Regions from separate parts of the Bacillus sp. JJ1566 genome, predicted to be linked through region 2. Evidence: riboswitches for the same ligand, from Rfam matches in the RefSeq annotation. Region 2 holds a riboswitch; each other region holds the start of a gene.
What was found. Region 2 has a riboswitch for thiamine pyrophosphate ahead of thiT (energy-coupled thiamine transporter ThiT). Riboswitches for the same ligand answer to the same signal wherever they lie in the genome.
Positions count from the first base shown of each region.

Region 1: another riboswitch for thiamine pyrophosphate. It lies ahead of V7112_RS06505 (3-oxoacyl-ACP reductase); the one in region 2 lies ahead of thiT (energy-coupled thiamine transporter ThiT).
Region 3: another riboswitch for thiamine pyrophosphate. It lies ahead of thiM (hydroxyethylthiazole kinase); the one in region 2 lies ahead of thiT (energy-coupled thiamine transporter ThiT).

Region 1 is NZ_JBALOP010000013.1:25,026-28,393, reverse strand. It holds gene V7112_RS06525 (RlpA-like double-psi beta-barrel domain-containing protein) at 1-139, shown strand, start outside; gene V7112_RS06520 (hypothetical protein) at 183-326, opposite strand; gene V7112_RS06515 (hypothetical protein) at 491-622, shown strand; gene V7112_RS06510 (DNA alkylation repair protein) at 739-1,401, shown strand; TPP riboswitch at 1,481-1,587, shown strand; gene V7112_RS06505 (3-oxoacyl-ACP reductase) at 1,679-2,440, shown strand; gene thiW (energy coupling factor transporter S component ThiW) at 2,461-2,964, shown strand; gene V7112_RS06495 (Na+/H+ antiporter NhaC family protein) at 3,002-3,368, opposite strand, start outside.
Region 2 is NZ_JBALOP010000030.1:16,922-20,289, forward strand. It holds gene rpsF (30S ribosomal protein S6) at 1-26, shown strand, start outside; gene ssb (single-stranded DNA-binding protein) at 82-648, shown strand; gene rpsR (30S ribosomal protein S18) at 698-937, shown strand; gene thiT (energy-coupled thiamine transporter ThiT) at 1,037-1,606, opposite strand; TPP riboswitch at 1,682-1,784, opposite strand; gene V7112_RS13290 (YybS family protein) at 2,122-3,051, shown strand; gene V7112_RS13295 (DHH family phosphoesterase) at 3,079-3,368, shown strand, end outside.
Region 3 is NZ_JBALOP010000054.1:2,570-5,937, forward strand. It holds gene V7112_RS19175 (HAAS signaling domain-containing protein) at 1-950, opposite strand, end outside; gene V7112_RS19180 (PadR family transcriptional regulator) at 937-1,284, opposite strand; TPP riboswitch at 1,425-1,535, shown strand; gene thiM (hydroxyethylthiazole kinase) at 1,598-2,422, shown strand; gene thiE (thiamine phosphate synthase) at 2,409-3,059, shown strand; gene thiD (bifunctional hydroxymethylpyrimidine kinase/phosphomethylpyrimidine kinase) at 3,056-3,368, shown strand, end outside.

The sequences.
Region 1 (3,368 bases), on a different contig from region 2:
AGACATCATCGTAACAGTAGTCGATCAGGTGAAGAAATTCCCAGCAAATCGAATCAATCTTCACCGTAAAGCGTTCGAAGCTTTAGGTGCATCCCCGAGTGTCGGCGTTTTAAATGTAGAAATTACACCAATCGATTAAAAAAAGTAGGAGAACAATGTCAGAATTGTCCTCCTTTTTCTACTTATTTTTCTAAATCCGATTGAACGAAGTTTTCGCGATGAATTTCTGCATCATTTGACTCAAGAAGATTTTCTGATTGTAAAGCATCGTAAGCAGGATTTGTGATATAAAGAACTTGATTTTTTAAATGTTGATCTTCCTTCATAACTTCCATCCTTTCCCATTTATAATACTAATATGGCTTTTTAAGGTTCTTTTTACACATGATACTCATATTGAAATTTTTTTATAAAAAGTAAGCACATTTTTGGTTGCCCTTCATATACTACTTATTGTGTGAGAAAACAGTTAGAAGGGAAGTACAAAACAATGAGCAACGAGATTAAAACACCAGTTACAAATGATTACAAGGACAAGGATGGGTACAAAGTAATCGAAGTCAACCTAAACAATCCAACAGAAAACCTATTTGCAGTCGTAACTCCTATTAAAATGCAGTAGGAAAATCAAAATACCATCTTTTCGTACGTATTCATACATAGAAAAGGTGGTATTTTTCATTTTGCTTAAAAAAGGATATGAAGTACAATAAAGGAAACGTAATAAGGGAGCATGACATGAACGAATTAAACAATCTCGTTGAATTATTTGAAAAAAATCGGAATGATGAAAATGCAGTTCCGATGCAGAAATATATGAGAAATCTGTTCCCATTCCTTGGAATAAAATCACCGTTAAGAAGAGAATTAATGCGCGATTTTTATAAAGAAACAGGTATTTTAAAGCTGGAAATTGATCTTGAACTAGTAAAACAATTATGGATGAAAGATGAACGAGAATACCAATATGCGGCACAGGACTGCTTAGTCAAGTCCATCAAGAAACTAAATATCTTCCACTTGGAATTTATTGAAATTCTTATTACTACAAAATCTTGGTGGGATACGGTCGATATAATTGCACCACATTTAGTAGGAAAGATCGCAAAGGAAACACCAAGCATCATAGAAAAGAAGATTGAAAAATGGGCATTCGGTGACAACTTATGGCTGAAACGCTCATCGATTCTGTTTCAACTAAAATATAAGGAAGAAACAAATGAAAGATTCCTTTACAAATACATAAAAGCCAATGCAGATAGTAAGGAATTTTTCATCCAAAAAGCAATCGGCTGGTCCTTACGTGAGTATTCAAAGACGAATCCAGATTCAGTTCGTCAATTTATAAAAGAAAACACATTGTCGAAACTTAGTGTCAGAGAAGGTAGTAAATATATTTAAAGCCAGGGCTCACACTTTAAAAGCATCAAATACCTTTACATTTTTGTGTAAACATACTATGCTTAAAGAAAGAATATTCGCAAACTACTAGGGGTGCCCGATTGGGCTGAGAGAAAAACGGACGTTTTTTAACCCTTTGGACCTGATCCGGGTAATACCGGCGGAGGAAAGTAGAGTGGAAAACTTCCATTTTTTTCTTACTACTTAAGCCAGGTCCATTCATGTGGATCTGGCTTTTTTGCGTTTTTCTTATCTATCATAATAGGAGGCTACTAGAATGAAACTTCAGAATCAGGTTATTCTCGTTACAGGCGGCGCACGTGGGTTAGGGAGTGAAATTGTAAAAGCAGTTGCTAATGAAGGAGCGAAAGTGGTTATTAATTATTTCAATAGTGAAGAAAAAGCTCATTCTTTAAAAGACGAAATTGGTGAAAATGCGATTGCCATTCATGCAGATGTGCGGAATCGGGAACAGGTACAACACTTATTTGCTGAAGCGAAAAAATATTTTGACCAACCTATCACAACAGTTGTAAATAATGCCTTAATTAATTTCCGATTTGACCCCATCGCAAGAAAAAACGCAGAAGATATTTCTTGGGAGGATTATCATGCACAGCTTGAAGGTGCAATCCGAGGAGCTTTACATACGACCCAGGCTGCGGTTAGTGATATGAAGGAACTAGGCTTTGGACGCATTGTGACCATTGGCACAAATCTTTTTCAAAATCCAGTCGTTGCTTATCACGATTACAACACAAGTAAGGCGGCACTACTAGGATTCACACGAAACATGGCAAAAGATCTTGGTGCATACGGCATTAACGTTAACATGATTTCAGGAGGATTACTTCAAACAACCGATGCGAGTTCTGCCACTTCTGAAGAAGTTTTCCAATTAATTAAGGATTCTACTCCACTTCAAAAAGTCACGACACCAGGGGATGTTGCAAAAGCAGTTCTTTTCTTTGCATCTCCTTGGAGCAAAGGTGTAACAGGGCAGAATCTTGTCGTTGACGGCGGATTAGTAATGGACTAAATCTTTAAGGGGGATTCATTATGAGTAAAACATTAAAATTGACTATTACAGCAATGTTTGTTGCGATTGGAACAGTTACAAGCCATTTGTTTGCAATACCAATTGGATTCACAAAGGTTTTTCCAATGCAGCATTTTATTAATGTACTTTCTGCAGTAATCCTTGGCCCTGCATATGCCGTTCTTCAAGCTTTTTCAGTATCATTACTTCGAAATATGCTTGGAACGGGTTCGTTATTCGCATTTCCGGGCAGTATGATTGGGGCATTTTTAGCAGCATTATTATATTCAAAAACGAAGAAAGCTTCAATGGCGATGACTGGTGAAATTTTCGGAACCGGGTTATTGGGTGCAATGGCTTGTTATCCAATCGCCACACTCTTTATGGGCCAGGATGCCGCCCTTTTCGGTTTCGTACCGTCTTTTATTTTTAGCTCAATTGCAGGTTCCATCTTTGGATTTATAATTGTTGGAATCGTATTAAAAAACCCAGCTTTTAAAACTTATCAAGAACGAAACTTCTAAAAGTAAAAAGACTAAACAGATTGTTGTTTAGTCTTTTTTAGATAAATAAACCACCGATAATATAGAGCACAATTGCAATTACGCCACCAATCGCTGAAACCTTTAATTTATATTGAGCATAATCGACTAAATCCATATCTAAAATCGATGCTGTTGTAATCGTCGTGTCACCAAGTGGAGAGGTTAATGCACCGAAAGCACCACTCGCAAAAACAGCTCCCACCGTTAACGGGATGGAGGCACCAGTTGATAAAGCAAGTGCAATCCCAAGCGGCATAAATAACCCCCAGGTTCCCCATGAAGACCCAATAAAATATCCAACAACCGACCCGATTAGAAAAATCGTTGCAGGCGTTAAAAAGCCGGGTAGAAATGAACCTAAGGTTGTACTAATAAAACCTGAA
Region 2 (3,368 bases):
ATATCATTGTTAAAGAAGAAGAATAAGAATTTTTATAGAGTATAGACTCTGTTTCAATATCCTGTTAAGGAGATGGTTCTGATGATGAATCGCGTAGTTCTCGTTGGGAGACTTACAAAGGATCCTGAATTACGATATACCCCAAGTGGAGTTGCAGTTGCAACCTTTACACTTGCAGTGAATCGAACATTTACGAATCAGTCAGGCGAACGTGAAGCTGACTTCATTAATTGCGTCATATGGCGCCGACCAGCCGAAAATGTGGCAAACTTCCTAAAGAAAGGAAGCTTAGCAGGCGTCGATGGTCGTCTTCAAACAAGAAATTATGAAGGTCAGGATGGCAAACGCGTATATGTTACTGAGGTTGTAGCGGAAAGTGTTCAGTTCCTTGAACCTAGAAATGCGAATGACCAACAGCGCAGCGGTGGAGGTAACTTTGGTGGAAACCAAGGCGGAGGCTATGGTGGCAATCAAGGTGGCTATGGTGGCAACCAGGGTGGAAATCAAGGCGGTGGCCAAGGTGGATACTCTCCATTTGGACAGAGTCAGAACCCAAATCAAAACCAAGGACCTACAAGAGTAGACCAAGATCCATTTGCAAATGATGGACAGCCTATCGATATTTCAGATGACGATCTACCGTTCTAACTTGTAAGTGAATCGTATAAATTAAAACTTAAAAAAGGAGGGAAAATCGATGGCAGGCGGACGTAAAGGTGGACGTGCAAAGCGTCGTAAAGTGTGTTACTTCACAGCTAATGGAATTACACACATCGATTACAAAGAAGTAGATTTACTTAAAAAATTCGTTTCTGAGCGTGGTAAAATTTTACCTCGTCGTGTAACAGGTACAAGCGCAAAATACCAACGTAAATTAACTGTTGCTATTAAACGTGCTCGTCAAATGGCATTATTACCATATGTATCTGGTGAATAATAAAGAAAAGCGATGATCGTCACAATGCGGTCATCGCTTTTTTTCTTTATTTTTATTAAGGGAACCAAGAGAATCGTCCCTATGGTTCCTATTGTGTAATTACATAGTTTGTTTTTGAATAAAAAAACGAGGTGAAGCGACGATGAGTAAAACCAAAACTACAGAGCATGAAATAAAGGAACCTAGCATCGCAATACTGTTAAATGTGAAGGAGTAAAACACAGGGTCCATTCCTTCTGGTGCGTACATGCCCCAGTATATGAATCCTGCAAGAAAATGCCAAAAGTAACGTGCTACACTTCCTACAAATATTGCGAAGACAATAATACCTATACCTAAGCCCTTTTTATTATTATTTAAAGCTTTTTGAACTGGATTTTTAAGTAAACCAGCAAAGCCTATAAAAGGAAAAGCAATAACAAACTCAATAAAACCTTGTAATGGATGAATAATTTGAGGATCAAATACAAGCTGTAATAATCCCCAAATTAATCCCGAAAGAAATCCTGTTTTGAATCCCCATCTTAAAGAAATGATAAAAACGGGAACCATTGCAAAAGAAATAGATATTGTAGCGATTTTAATAGACGGTACAAACATGTCTAACGCTAGTGCTAATACTGCAAAAATAGCTGCTTCAATCATTGGTTGTAATTTAGTACTTCTCATAAAAAAAATCCCCCTTGAAGTATGTTTTAATAATAACGTACCCCAAAGGAGAACAACTTTAATAAAAGTATATGTTCTCAAGTATCTCCACATTCCTACGCTAGTATTAACTAACAGGTTCGAAGGGTCTGAACTCTTAACGTTCACTCTCAGCAAAATTGCTCCCCTTGTGGTTACGTTTTACTTATAATTACTATCATAATAGAAAATAGGGAAAAGTAAAACAAAAAGTTTCTGCACAGAGGAACTTTGACTAAAGACTGATACGTCCCGTGTCAAATGTCAAGTCACCACATCCTGTGGAAGTCAAAGGTTGAAGACTTTCTAGTAAAACTTTAAAATAGAAGGTGATTTAAAAAAAGTTTGTGTTTTTAATGTCTAGCGCAAGGCGCCATCGGCTCGAGGTCATAAGCCAATCGCTTCGGAAGGTAAAATACACCTTCTGTCAGCGCTCGTCTTATGCTTGCGCCGATAAGCGAGCGCCTTGCGCTTTTCTAAAAAGTTGAGGTGAAAAGGTGAAAAAAGCAAAAATTATAACAGAAGGGGCTATGTTATTAGCAATATATAGTGTACTGTTACTACTTACTTTATATGTCCCACTACTTGGAATCGTGCTTTCATTCCTTTTGCCCATTCCATTTATCCTGTTTACGGTGAAATATAGGGTAAAGCAGTCAATGCTATTTATTCTAATTGCCTTTTTATTATCGGGGCTATTAGGCTCTGTCTTTGGGATCATACATACGATTATGTTTGGAATTTCAGGAATTTTACTTGGTGAATTAATTAACCGTGGAAGAAGTGGAATTGAGTTATTTTTAGGTTCCTGTTTATCGTATTTGTTTTCAATCGTGCTGCTGTATGTAACAGCGGTTTTGATACTACAAATTGATGTCTATGACCTAATCCGTGAAAGCTCACGGGAATCTTTTGCAATGGCTGAGAGTATAATGAGGGCAACAGGGGGCGAAGTGAATACGGAGGCCATTGCGCAACTAGAAGAGTCGATTGAGATGATGCAATACATGATCCCAAGCATGTTTGTTTTAATTGCAATGGTTTTAGCTTTTGTAACAGTTGTAGCAATGAAACCGGTGCTTGTTCGACTTCAGGTGAAAATGAATCCATTCCCACCGTTTCGTGAGATTTCGTTTCCTAAGAGTATTTTATGGTATTATTTACTGATTTTACTTTTTAGCTTTGTTGAACTGGAAAAGGGCACGTTTGGGTATACTGCCTTTTTAAATCTCTTTTTTGTTTTGCAGTGGTTTATGGTGATTCAAGGCTTGTCTTTCATTTATTATTTCTGTCATCAAAAAGGAATCACAAAGGCCGTGCCAATTGTACTAACAATCTTAACACCATTTCTCCTTTATATTATTCGAATCTTAGGTATAATTGACTTAGGATTCCAACTGCGAAATCGAATTAATGGAAAGAAGTAAAACAAAGCTTTAGGAGCTGAAAATTACATGCCAGACTTTTATAAAAGGAAGTTATTTCGCTATCCTATCTATGCATTGCTTGTGATAACAAGTGTTTTTAGTGCAGTTCTCATTTTTTATCATTGGATGATTGGGTTAGCATGTTTTCTGCTCCTTGGATTCATTGTCTATTTTTTAATAAAAGCAAACTCCCTTCTAAAAAAGGAAATGGAGCATTATATCTCGACCCTTTCGTATCGTTTAAAAAAGGTTGGCGAAGAAGCATTAATGGAAATGCCAATTGGAATCTTACTTTATAATGAGGAGTTTCAGGTTGA
Region 3 (3,368 bases), on a different contig from region 2:
GAAACGATGAATGAGATGAGTAAAGTTGCAATGAACCATGTTTTAAATTGGTGATCCTGAGTGTCAAATAGGTTTGTCATCTGCTTGATAAAGTTTTGGTTTAAGATATTGGGATTTATGAAGATTACGATGAATACAAGGGTTGAAAAGACTTGAAGGACCGTATTGTAAATAGCCATTCTTTTCGTCCATTGTCCTTTGATAAATTTATATAGGGTCAATCCGATTTCAAAACCAATCACAACTAGAACAATCGGCCAAAATCTAAGCAATAACTCTTGATTTAAAGCGGGAGTTACAAATTCGAGACCATCATTTTCGCCTTTATAGATACCTAGAAGTTGATTGGCATAAAAATATAGGGTTGCCCAGATTGCAGTCCATAATAGAGCACCAAATACTTCACATTTTGAAATCGCCTTTTTCTTTGGGATATAGGTGATATTTTTTAAATCATCCGGAGTCCATTTTTTTAGGCCGGTGGTTAGTCGCTGATCATCTTTTCCTTTATCCATTCTTTCAATAATGGCGAACACTAGTGTAAACCAAAAGAATGTTTGCATCGAAACGTCAATCATTCTCCAAATCCCCAAACCAATTAAGTCCAACACCACATTAATGACGGCTTCTTCCCCTTGATACCCGATAAAAAATTCGGCAACCACGGAGATGAGTGCAACTACAGCGGCAATCGGTACAATCATTTTGAGTAAGCTTACATACACGTCAAAATAACGTGGACCAATAAGGTGCATGGGTCGGTCGCGATAATTATTAGCTAATTTTACAGGACTTCCTAATTTCTCTAGTACAGTTTTTACATCTTCTTCGTTGTAATCATCAGGCAACATATCCTCAATGGTCGACCGTAGTTCAAGTGCGATATCTTCACGCATTTTTTCAGGAAGTCGTCTCGTAACCTCCTTAATGTAGATGTCAAACAGATTCATAATCTTCCTCTCCCTCTAAAAGTCTGTATAGCTCTTTTGAATTTTGAATCCATTCCTTTTTTAGCTGTAGAAAGATCTCGAGCCCGTATTCACTTAATACATAGTACTTACGGGGTCTGCTTTCAGTTGTATCCCAGCTGCTTGTCACCAATTCTTGTTTTTCCAGTCGTCGAAGCAAGGGATATAAGGTGCTTTGGTCAATTGAAATTCCAGAACCCTCTAATAATTGAACAAGAGAATAACCATATTGTGGGGTTCGTAATTGACTTAAAACTGCTAGTGTCAACGTTCCTCTTCTAAGCTCTGTCATTAATGAGTTTAATAAGTTACTCATTCACCCACCTCATTTTTAATTACTATATGTCATACAGTATTTAGTCTATACTATGTGTCGTACACTATTGTTGTTCCGAAAGCAATGACCCATTTTAAAATAATGACAGAATTTTTTCGTATGGTATAATAAAGACAATTAAATATGAGTAGGGGAGCTCACACATGTGGGCTGAGAGTAAGCGAAATGTAGCTTAGACCCTTTAACCTGATTTGGATAATGCCAACGTAGGGAATTTGTGTAAGTATGTGCGTTCATGCGGTATATCTATTTTAGGTATACCGCATTTTTATTTTGGATAGGAGGATGAAGGATGTTTGAAAAGATTTTAGCTAATGTTAAGGAAAAAACACCGCTTGTACATAATATTACAAACTATGTGACGGTGAATGACGTTGCAAATATTGTTCTTGCTTGTGGGGGTTCACCAATTATGGCGGATGATCCTAAGGAAGTGGCAGATATTACAAGCATTTGTAACGCTCTTGTCATCAATATTGGAACATTAAACGAGCGTACGATTGAATCCATGATTTTAGCAGGAAAAGCTGCAAATAAAATAGGGAACCCGGTTATTTTAGACCCAGTTGGGGCGGGGGCATCAAGCTTACGAACCAATACGGTTTATCTCCTTTTAAAAGAAGTTGAGTTTGCTGTTATCAGAGGAAATTTATCAGAAATAAAGACCGTACATGCTGGCAGTGGAAATACAAAAGGTGTCGATGCAGCAGCAGAAGATGTCATCAACGAAGGAAATATCGCTGAAATGGTTCAATTTGCAAAAGAGGTAAGCAATCAGACAGGTGCCGTTATTGCTATCACGGGCGCGATTGATATCGTTGCAAATCAGGATGAAGCTTTTATAATCCGCAATGGCCACCCAATGATGTCAAAAATTACTGGAACCGGGTGCATGCTTTCAGCAGTTGTAGCTGCTTATTGTGGGGCAAACCCTCAGGACATGTTAAAAGGCACGGCCGCTGCGGTTAGTGCGATGGGGTTATGCGGTGAATTGGCATATCAAAAAGTAGAAAAATTAAATGAAGGAACGTCATCACTGCGCACGTATTTGATTGATGCGATGAGCAACTTAGACTTTATACAACTACAAGGTGGGATGAACATTGAAAATCGATAAAAATGCAATGCTTTTATACGCAGTAACCGATCGTGCTTGGACAGGCAATCAGACATTAGTTGAACAAGTAGAAGCTGCACTAAAGGGTGGAATTACGTTCCTACAGCTTAGAGAAAAAAATCTTGGATATGATGAATTTTTACAGGAAGCCATTGAACTTAAGATGCTAACCGCGTTCTATGATGTTCCATTTGTAATTAACGACAATGTCGAGATCGCACTAGCGTGTGATGCAGATGGCGTGCATGTTGGGCAAGAGGATATGTCGGTTGAAAAGGTCCGCGAATTGATTGGAACAGATAAAATTCTTGGTGTGTCTGCACAAAATGTGGAACAGGCTATTGCCGCTGAAAAAGCTGGAGCCGATTATCTTGGGATTGGTTCTGTTTTTCCAACAAGCACAAAGTCGGATGCAAAACCGATGGCATTTGAAACTGTTCAAGAAATATGTAAAAGCGTATCAATTCCAATTGTTGCAATTGGCGGAATTACAAAAGGGAATATTTTAGAGTTAGCGGGTAGCGGGGTGGACGGAGTAGCCGTTGTATCGGCAATCTTTGCGCAGTCAACTATCACCGCTGCAACCGCAGAATTAAAAGAACTTGCAACTGAAATGGTAAGGAGTGACAGAACATGAAAAAGGTACTGACAATTGCTGGCTCTGATTGCAGTGGGGGAGCGGGGATTCAAGCGGATATTAAAACAATTACCGCCCATAAAATGTATGCAATGAGTGCAATCACGGCTCTCACTGCTCAAAACACAACAGGTGTTTACGGGGTGCTTGATTCTACACCGGAATTTGTTGGCCAGCAGCTTGATTGCATCATGACTGATATTTTTCCTGATAGTGTAAAAATTGGGATGGTGTCCTCACCTGAAATTATTCATAAAATCGTAGAGAAGCTTGAAGAATATCAACCTCAAAATATTGTCGTGGATCCAG